2 regions of the Alteribacillus sp. HJP-4 genome follow, and region 2 is predicted to be linked to the other one. Evidence: a T-box and tRNA genes for the amino acid it is inferred to sense, from the RefSeq annotation. Region 2 holds a T-box; the other holds one or more tRNA genes.
The links. The T-box of region 2 lies ahead of serS (serine--tRNA ligase). A T-box ahead of a tRNA ligase gene usually reads a tRNA of that ligase, here a tRNA-Ser.
Positions count from the first base shown of each region.

Region 1 (4,883 bases), on a different contig from region 2:
TATAATCCGATAACGCCTACAGGTATTAAAATAGGAAGCATTCCTTCAATCGTTTCCATTATCGAGGAAGCGTCTGACTCCGGCAGGTTTACATTTTCCAACTGCATATTAATAAACTGCTGGCGTGAATCAGGATCTAAAAACGTTGAGGTGAAAATAATACTGGAGGGTATGCTTGCAATAAACATAAGAAAAAATACATAAAGAATTGTTTTGCCGATCCCTTGAAAGCGAAAGGAACCAATAGTGCGGAAGGAATATAAGCTTTTAAAGAACTTTTTAAAAATATTCAAGTCTGCTGCTCCTTTCGGGATAAGCTGTCGAGACAATTCTAACGAAAAACAAGAAGTTCAACAAGATTTTTTTATTCTATTGAATTTACAAACTCTTCAAAAAAGATTTTATTTTCTATTGGAAAGAGGTATGAATCTTATTAGATAGATGTGATGATTATTATAAATCTTAATAAAATCTTTACAAAACATAAATAATTCCTCAATAATAGACAAGTATGCTGTAAGAGGTTTGTCGATAAAGGGAAAAACTTAACGAAGGGATGAGAGTTGTGGATGTTCAAACGATATTATTTACGTTCTTTGGCGGTCTAGGTGTGTTTTTATTCGGCATTAAATTTATGGGGGATGGACTTCAAAAAATCGCCGGTGATCGTCTTAGAGAAATTTTAGATAAATTTACAAGTAATCCGCTCATGGGTGTAGTAGCCGGTATTATAGTTACAGTACTCCTTCAAACGAGCACTGGAACTACTGTATTGACTGTCGGTCTCGTAAATGCTGGATTTATGACACTTCACCAGGCAATAGGTGTCATCATGGGGGCAAACATTGGAACAACTGTAACGGCATTTATCATCGGTATTAAGATTGAAGAGTATGCACTGCCGATTATTTTCATAGGAACTGTTCTCATATTCTTCTTTAAAAATAAAAAAATTAATAATGTCGGCCAGTCTGTTTTTGGATTTGGGGCATTATTTTTTGGGCTTACTTTAATGGGTGATGGAGTAGAACCGCTTGAAGGACTTCAGGCTTTTGAGGATTTGACAATTAGCATGAGTGACAATCCAATACTCGGGGTTGTTATCGGTATGATATTCACGTTTGCGGTACAAAGCTCGTCAGCTTCTATAGGGCTGCTGCAGGAATTGTATTTCCAGGGCACGTTGACACTTGATGCAGCTCTTCCGGTTTTATTTGGAGATAATATTGGTACCACCATTACAGCTGTACTTGCTGCCCTCGGCGCATCAATTGCTGCCAAAAGAGCAGCGCTGACACATGTTATTTTCAACTTAGTTGGTACAACCATTGTATTGCTTTTACTCATTCCTTATACACATTTAATTGAGAATCTGCAGGGCATTTTAAACTTAAACCGGCCTATGACAATTGCCTTTGCTCATGGTATTTTTAATGTGTCAAATACGATTATTCAACTGCCATTTGTAGGACTGTTGGCTGTAATCGTAACTAAATTAATTCCCGGTCAGGATACTGAGATAGAATACAAAGCAAAACATTTAGATCCTGCATTCGTTCAGCGATCACCTTCTATTGCACTTGGTCAGGCTAAGGAAGAAACATTGCGTATGGCTGATTTTGCAGAGAAAGGTTTGATAGAATCTCAGCAGTACTTGAAAACAAATCATAAACGTCATGCAGAATTAACGGTTCAATTCGAAGAAGCAATTAACAACCTTGATAGAAAAATTACCGATTATTTAATTCTCATATCTGAAAGATCATTGTCAGATGAAAATTCAAGAATGCACTCGATGCTGATGGATACGGTTCGAGATATAGAACGAGTCGGTGATCATATGGAAAATGTGATGGAGCTTGTAGACTATCAGCTGACCAATAAGGTTAAGCTTTCGAAGGATGCTTATAATGATCTTGATGAAATGTTTTCTTTAACCGTAAACACTCTTCATAATGCGATAAAAGCACTTGAGAACGACAGCTTTGAAGAAGCACGCGGAGTTGTAAAGCAGGAAGAGGAAATCGACAAGATGGAAAGAAAGCTCCGTAAGAAACACATTCTGAGATTAAATGAAGGAAAGTGCTCAGGTTCAGCCGGAATTGTATTTGTGGATATTATCAGCAACCTTGAAAGAATCGGTGACCATTCAGTGAATATTGCTGAAGCTGTCCTCGAGGAAGAATAAAAATGTCCTCTCTTTCCTTTACTAGGATAAAGGGAAGAGAGTTTTTATTTCTCAAACGATATGGAAATTATAAAAATGTTCACGTAAGATATATAATAGCGTCAAGCTGCAAGTAACCGGGGGAAGATATTATGCTTGATACGATATTATTAATTATAGCTGTAATTAGTTACGCTGCTGCACTTATCGGAGTTGTTTATCCAGTTATTCCTGGTGGGATTTTTTATGGAGCAGCTATTCTTCTTGTCGGCTTTGCTGTTGGCTTTTCCACATTTAGTTTCTGGTTCTGGTTTTTTCAGGCAGTACTTGCTCTCCTCCTTTTTGTGATAGATTATGCCGCAAATTATTTCGGAATACAAAAAAGTGGTGGCTCTAAAGGTGCCATCTGGGGTAGTCTGATCGGTATTATTATCGGCCCCTTTATTATTCCCGTCGTTGGTATTCTCGCAGGAGCAGTTATAGGAGCCGTGGCAGGGCAGCTATTGTCTGGAAAATCAGATTGGAAGACACTTGGGAAAGTCGGGTTCGGTTCTGCTGCCGGCTTTGTTGTAAGTGTAATATTAAAAGGTGGAATTATGATCGGCAACGCAATTTATATCATTTTTATCCTCCTGTAAATTATTTTTAAGGAAAAATAATTTCATTCATTGACTGCCTTAACATAACGTGATAATATCATTTATGTCGTTGCGAAATTATTTAACGAATTCATATATTCCACAGTAGCTCAGTGGTAGAGCTATCGGCTGTTAACCGATCGGTCGCAGGTTCGAATCCTGCCTGTGGAGCCATGGCGGTGTAGCTCAGCTGGCTAGAGCGTACGGTTCATACCCGTGAGGTCGGGGGTTCGATTCCCTCCGCCGCTACCATTTACTTTATGTGGCGGTTGTGGCGAAGTGGTTAACGCACCGGATTGTGGTTCCGGCATTCGTGGGTTCGATTCTCATCAGCCGCCCCATTCCTAAATATAATATTTAACCATGGAGACAAAGCGCACTAATTATAAAATGGACCCTTAGCTCAGTTGGTTAGAGCAAACGGCTCATAACCGTTCGGTCGTAGGTTCGAGTCCTACAGGGTCCACCATTTTAATTCCACCAGGAGTGCATTCTGTACTCTTTTTTTGTTTCATTTTTTCACGGAGGAATACCCAAGCCCGGCTGAAGGGGACGGTCTCGAAAACCGTTAGGAGCTTTACGGCTCGCGAGGGTTCGAATCCCTCTTCCTCCGCCATTCATATAATTCCTTTCATTTTTTTTCACTTAGTTGTAAATCTCATGTTTTATAAATTTTAATTAGGGAAGATATACTAATGTCGTTCCATTATGGAACGGTTTTCGTATGTATTGAAAACATTTAAATAATTTGGTAACGTAAAAATTGGCAGACTTGTGAAAACAAATCACAATAATGCTGCGTTATCATTTAGGGATGCATCAAGACAGTAGAACAATACCTAACCTTTTAAGGAGGAGATTTATTATGGCAAATCATCAACTACCTGAACTCCCTTACGCACCAAATGCACTTGAACCACACATTGACGAAGAAACAATGAAAATTCATCACGGAAAACACCACAACACTTATGTGACGAAATTGAATGGTGCCCTGGAAGGTCATGACGACCTCGCAGGAAAAGATGTAGAGGAACTAATCAGTGACCTGAACGCAATTCCTGATAAAATTCGTACAGCCGTTCGAAACAATGGCGGCGGACATGCGAACCATACCTTGTTCTGGAAGCTCCTCAGCCCTGAAGGCGGCGGAGAGCCTGGAGGAGCACTTGGAGATGCGATTACAAGCAAGTGGGGAAGCTTCGACAGCTTCAAAGATGAATTTAAAAATACAGCATTGGGTCGTTTTGGTTCCGGCTGGTCCTGGCTGGTTCTGAATAATGGCGAACTCGAGATTCAAGATACGCTGAATCAAGATTCTCCAATTATGGAAGGCAAGACCCCTCTGCTTGGTCTTGATGTTTGGGAGCATGCTTATTATCTCAAATACCAAAACCGCCGTCCAGATTATGTTGATGCATTTTGGAATGTTGTTAACTGGAATGAAGTTGAAAAACGCTACGATGCAGCTAAATAAATAATTTAAAAACTGCCGCTTATATTGCGGCGGTTTTTTTATGTTCAGAAGAATTTTTCAGATGAATAGACTGCCTTGTCTGCGGCACAATACAGACAAGGCGGTGGAATTCGAATGGCAGAAAAACTACTTAAAATGGTGTTAGGGGATGTCGAGGTTACAAAGGATTTAAACCTGCTGCTTGTTATTGGTGGTTTATACGCTATAGCAGTGGCTCTCTCCAATACTTTTGTAAACATTTATTTTTGGAAACAATCTGGCGAGATTACTACTATCGCTTATTATCAGCTTGCTTCCGTTATTTCCCAGCCGCTGGCCTTTTTAGCAGGGGGATATATTGCCAAGAAAGCAGATCGAATTGTGGCGCTGCGCATTGGGGTATTTGTTCTTACGTTTTTTTATATTGCAGTATTACTCTTCGGAAGTGCAGCCCATTCATATATCATTATACTCGGAATACTGCTTGGACTTGGATTTGGCTTCTACTGGCTAGGTTATAATGTGTTAACTTTTGAAATAACTGAACCGGAAACTCGAGATTTTTTTAATGGATTTTCAGGCCTTCTCACATCTTTTGCAGGGATGATTGGACCTTTAAGTG
Region 1 covers NZ_JBHIKY010000008.1:72,923-77,805, reverse strand. Annotated here, with positions in the region: gene ACE4RR_RS09485 (DUF1189 family protein) at 1-293, opposite strand, end outside; gene ACE4RR_RS09480 (Na/Pi cotransporter family protein) at 557-2,188, shown strand; gene ACE4RR_RS09475 (DUF456 family protein) at 2,320-2,805, shown strand; tRNA gene ACE4RR_RS09470 (tRNA-Asn) at 2,905-2,979, shown strand; tRNA gene ACE4RR_RS09465 (tRNA-Met) at 2,981-3,057, shown strand; tRNA gene ACE4RR_RS09460 (tRNA-His) at 3,071-3,146, shown strand; tRNA gene ACE4RR_RS09455 (tRNA-Ile) at 3,198-3,274, shown strand; tRNA gene ACE4RR_RS09450 (tRNA-Ser) at 3,329-3,421, shown strand; gene ACE4RR_RS09445 (superoxide dismutase) at 3,671-4,282, shown strand; gene ACE4RR_RS09440 (MFS transporter) at 4,397-4,883, shown strand, end outside.
Region 1: it has a tRNA-Ser gene. The T-box ahead of serS (serine--tRNA ligase) is inferred to sense a tRNA for this amino acid. The anticodon was not compared.

Region 2 (4,883 bases):
TTTTCATCTTCTATTTTTGGCATACTTGCAAGCAGGCCCCTTGTGTACGGATGCTTTGGTTTTGTAAACAACTCGCTGGCCGATGCTTCTTCTACCACCTGCCCGCCGTACATAACCAGCACGCGGTCTGCTACCTCTGCAACCACACCAAGATCATGCGTGATAATTAAAATCGCAGAGTTGGTTTTTTCCTTCACATCGAGCATCAGATCAAGAATCTGGGCCTGAATGGTCACATCTAAAGCGGTGGTGGGTTCATCTGCAATCAGAAGTTTAGGGTTGCATGCCATCGCAATTGCGATCATTACCCGCTGCCTCATGCCGCCGGACAGTTGATGCGGATACTCTTTAACTGTGTCTTCCGCTCTTGGGAACCCAACCAGCTTTAAGAGTTCTATCGCTTTTTGATTTGCCTCTTTTTTCTTTAGACCCTTGTGCTTAATCAAGGGTTCGGCAATCTGCATTCCGATAGTAAACACTGGATTAAGTGAAGTCATCGGCTCCTGAAAGATCATGCCGATTTCGTTGCCGCGCACCTTTGTCATCTGCTTGTCCGATAAATCCAATAATTGTTTGCCTTCAAGCTTTACAGAACCTTCTACAATTTTGCCGGGCGGCTCAGGGATCAGTCTCATTATCGAGAGCGAGGTAATGCTTTTTCCACTCCCGGACTCTCCTACTATTGCGACTGTTTCCCCGTTATAAATAGAAAAATCTACACCGTCGACTGCTTTAGCGGTTTTCTTGTTGTCTAATGAAAAATATGTCTTTAACCCTTTTACTTCAAGCAGCGCTTCCTTACCCATGAACACACCTCAATTTTTCAGAATACTTAAAGTCAAGTGAAAAATTCGTATAAATATTTTGAAGATAAGAAATTTTTAAAAAGTTCAAAAACTATGGTATGACGTATGAAAAGGAATCTTTGTACTGCTTTAGTTCTACGTTGACATCAGCACTTAATATCCCATCAATTTGTGCTAATTCTTTGTTCACAAAGTTAACAAGGTCCTCGTTACTTTTAAAATAAGCCTGTATAATTAAGTCATGCCTGCCGGAAAAAGCTCCGACAAAGCGGACCTCAGAAAATCTCTGCAGGCTCCTGGCTATTTCCTCCTGCTCTCCCAGCTTCGTAGAAAATCCGATAATAGCCTGAACTTCTAAACCTACCTTATTCGGATTCGTATGTATGATAAATTCAAACACACCATTATTCAGCATTTTATTGATCCGGGTCCGGACAGTGCCTTCGCTCACTTCAAGGTACCTGGCAATTTCACTATAGGAGCGTTTACCGTTTTCCTGAAGGTAACCAAGAATCAACAAATCGGTTTTGTCTAGATGATCCATTGAGCTCACATCATTTCCATTTTTCTAGTCTCTTCCGAATCCCTTTAATAGTTACGAAAGTATTAATGTTTAACGAAATCCATTGTAAATTTCGTAAAATTTTTAACGTTATTTAAGATTATTATAAGTAATAGATTTAATTATTGCAATATTCGTTTTCATATTTTTCTATTTTTTATGACATTTTTTCTCACTTTGGTAGAACAACATGAATACCTGTTCATTTTGAATGATATACTGAAAGCGTTTACAATTCAATGTTTTTTTCATTTTTTTCAAAAAAACAAGGACTTTCCATCTGGAAAATTCCCTGTTTTTGAAATTTGTATTATTTTTTTGAAGTAATTCTTTTTTTTCTGCCCATATATTCCTGTAGAACTTCTGGAACAGCAATGCTTCCATCCTCCTGCTGATAGTTTTCCATAATAGCAGCGACGGTTCTTCCTACCGCAAGGCCGGAGCCGTTCAACGTGTGCACGAATTCTGTTTTGGATTTCTGGTCTCGTTTAAAGCGAATATTGGCACGCCTTGCCTGAAAGTCTTCAAAATTACTGCAGGAAGAAATTTCTTTATAATCCTCATAGCTTGGCAGCCACACCTCGATGTCATATTTTTTGGCTGCTGTAAAACCGAGATCGCCACTGCACATATTTAGGACGCGATATGGCAATTTCAGCAGCTGCAGGACTTTTTCCGCCTGGGCCGTTAATTGCTCAAGTTCTTCGTAGGAATTCTCCGGCTTCACAAAACGAACGAGCTCTACTTTATTAAACTGATGCTGTCGAATCAATCCGCGAGTATCCCGTCCGGCAGATCCCGCTTCAGAACGAAAACAGGCGCTGTAAGCAGCGTATGCCAGTGGAAGCTCTTCCCCTTTTAATATTTCATCTCGGTGCATGTTGGTTACCGGTACTTCCGCAGTCGGGATTAGAAAATACTCCTCCTCGCGGATTTTAAATGCATCTTCTTCAAATTTTGGAAGCTGTCCGGTACCTGTCATGCTGTCACGATTTACCATGTAGGGGGGCAGTATTCCTTCATATCCATGTTCGTCCTCGTGAAGATCCATCATGAAATTAATCAGGGCGCGCTCAAGCCTGGCTCCCGCTCCTTTATAAAAAGCAAATCGACTGCCTGTCACTTTTGATGCCCGTTCAAAATCCATGATATTTAAATCAGACGCGAGATCCCAGTGAGCTTTTGCATCAAAGGAAAATTCAGGAATTTTACCCCACTTTCTTATCTCTTCATTATCCGTTTCATCAGCGCCATATGGAACGCTTTCATGCGGGATATTAGGAATGCTGAGCAACAGCTGATGTAAATCTGCATCTACCTGGCGAAGCTCTTCGTCAAGACTTTTAATTTTTTGAGACACGTTTTTCGTCTCATGAATTAAATGATCCGCTTCCTTTTTCTCCCTCTTCAGCTGAGCTACTTCCTGTGATACATTATTGCGGCGCTGTTTTAGTTCCTCTGTTTCTTGAATCAGCTTACGCCGCCTTGTATCTTTTTCCTGAAAGGTATCCAGTTCGCTGATATTTTCCCCGCGATCTTTTAATTTTTTCTTAACCTCGTCGAAATTACTGCGCAATTTTTTTACATCGAGCATTGTTTTTCCTCCTTCATTTCATTTACTTTTATAAAGAAATACTTAATCAGGACCAAATAGCGAATACCATAGCTGTTCTTAACTTTCATCCATTATTAAAATTAAAATTTTTTTAAAGGAATTAAAAAAACCCTCATCCCCAAAATGTTCAGGGACGAGAGTTAACCCGCGTTGCCACCCAGTTTGCAGAATTACTGCCACCTCGGATCCATTAACGGGGATAAAGCGGAGAAAGTTATGCTAAAAAAAGCTTCCCTTTCTCACTCCGGACCGGATTCAGACTGGGCCGCAAGCCGGTTCGCACCAACCACCGGTTCTCTGTAATACGGATAACAGCCTTACTAATGTCCATCTATGATTTTATTTATTAAGTTGCAGCAAGAGGCTGCTCAGTAGATTCAAGCGATTCCCTTACCAGTTGTACAAAGTATTGATGAAAGCGAATATCAGTTGTTAATTCTGGATGAAACGAGCAGGCAAGCAGATTGTCCTGCCGGGCAGCTACAATTTCCCCGTTATACTCTGCCAGAATTTCTACACGTTCTCCGACATTTTTGATAAGTGGTGCCCTAATGAAAACTGCTTCAATGTCCTCAGCCACTCCCAGTACAGGCAAGGTTGTTTCAAAGCTTTCCCGCTGGCGGCCGAATGCGTTTCTTTCCACTTCCATATCCATTACCTGCAAGTGTCCCTGGTCCTGGCCACTTATATCCTCAGCCATTAAAATAAGACCAGCACAAGTACCGAACATTGGTTTACCTGAAGCTGAAAATTCCTTCAGCGCTTCAAAAAAACCATATTTATCTACAAGACGGCGCATGGTGGTACTTTCCCCGCCAGGGAAGACAAGTCCGTCCAAATCATTCAGCTGTTCTACGCGCTTTACAATAACTACTTCACAATCTGGAGCTTGGAGACTTTTTACATGTTCTCTTACCGCCCCCTGTAATGCGAGTACGCCAATTTTCATCATGTTAATGCCTCCTTTTCATTATGCTGCTTATGAAAGGAAGCTTACCAGCCACGATCCTGCATTCTTTCAGAAGGATCGAGAGTGGAAATTTCCAGTCCTTTCATCGCTGTGCCGAGACCTTTGGACAAACGCCCGATCAACTCATAATCCTCATAGTGAGTCGTAGCTTCTACGATGGCACGGGCAAATTTTTGAGGGTCGTTTGATTTAAATATTCCAGAGCCGACAAAAACACCATCAGCACCGAGCTGCATCATTAATGCTGCATCTGCAGGAGTTGCAATTCCACCTGCCGCAAAGTTAACTACAGGCAGGCCTTCGTTGGATTGAATATCAAGAAGCAGATCATAAGGTGCTCCAAGATTTTTTGCTTCCGTCATCAGCTCATCTTTGGACATACCGATAACCTTTTTAATTTGTGCCTGCACCATTCTCATGTGACGCACTGCTTCAACGATGTTTCCAGTGCCGGGCTCGCCCTTTGTACGGAGCATGGACGCGCCTTCACCAACACGTCGCAGTGCTTCACCAAGGTCGCGGGCTCCGCATACGAACGGTACCGTATATTGACTTTTATCCAGATGATATACTTCATCTGCCGGAGTGAGTACTTCACTCTCATCAATATAGTCGGCTCCTAACGCTTCTAAGACCCGCGCTTCAACAATATGCCCGATTCTTGCCTTTGCCATAACCGGTATAGATACAGCATTCATCACTTCTTCTACGATAGAAGGATCCGCCATGCGCGCGACCCCGCCGGCAGCACGAATATCTGCAGGGACACGCTCCAGCGCCATCACTGCAACTGCTCCTGCTTCTTCTGCGATTTTTGCCTGCTCTCCATTGACTACGTCCATGATGACGCCGCCTTTTTGCATTTCAGCCATCCCGCGTTTTACTCGATCTGTCCCTCTGTCTGCCATCTGTCCATTCCTCCTGCTAATA
Region 2 covers NZ_JBHIKY010000022.1:38,144-43,026, reverse strand. Annotated here, with positions in the region: gene ACE4RR_RS16880 (ABC transporter ATP-binding protein) at 1-806, opposite strand, end outside; gene ACE4RR_RS16875 (Lrp/AsnC family transcriptional regulator) at 898-1,350, opposite strand; gene serS (serine--tRNA ligase) at 1,679-2,962, opposite strand; T-box leader at 3,110-3,326, opposite strand; gene pdxT (pyridoxal 5'-phosphate synthase glutaminase subunit PdxT) at 3,330-3,935, opposite strand; gene pdxS (pyridoxal 5'-phosphate synthase lyase subunit PdxS) at 3,977-4,861, opposite strand.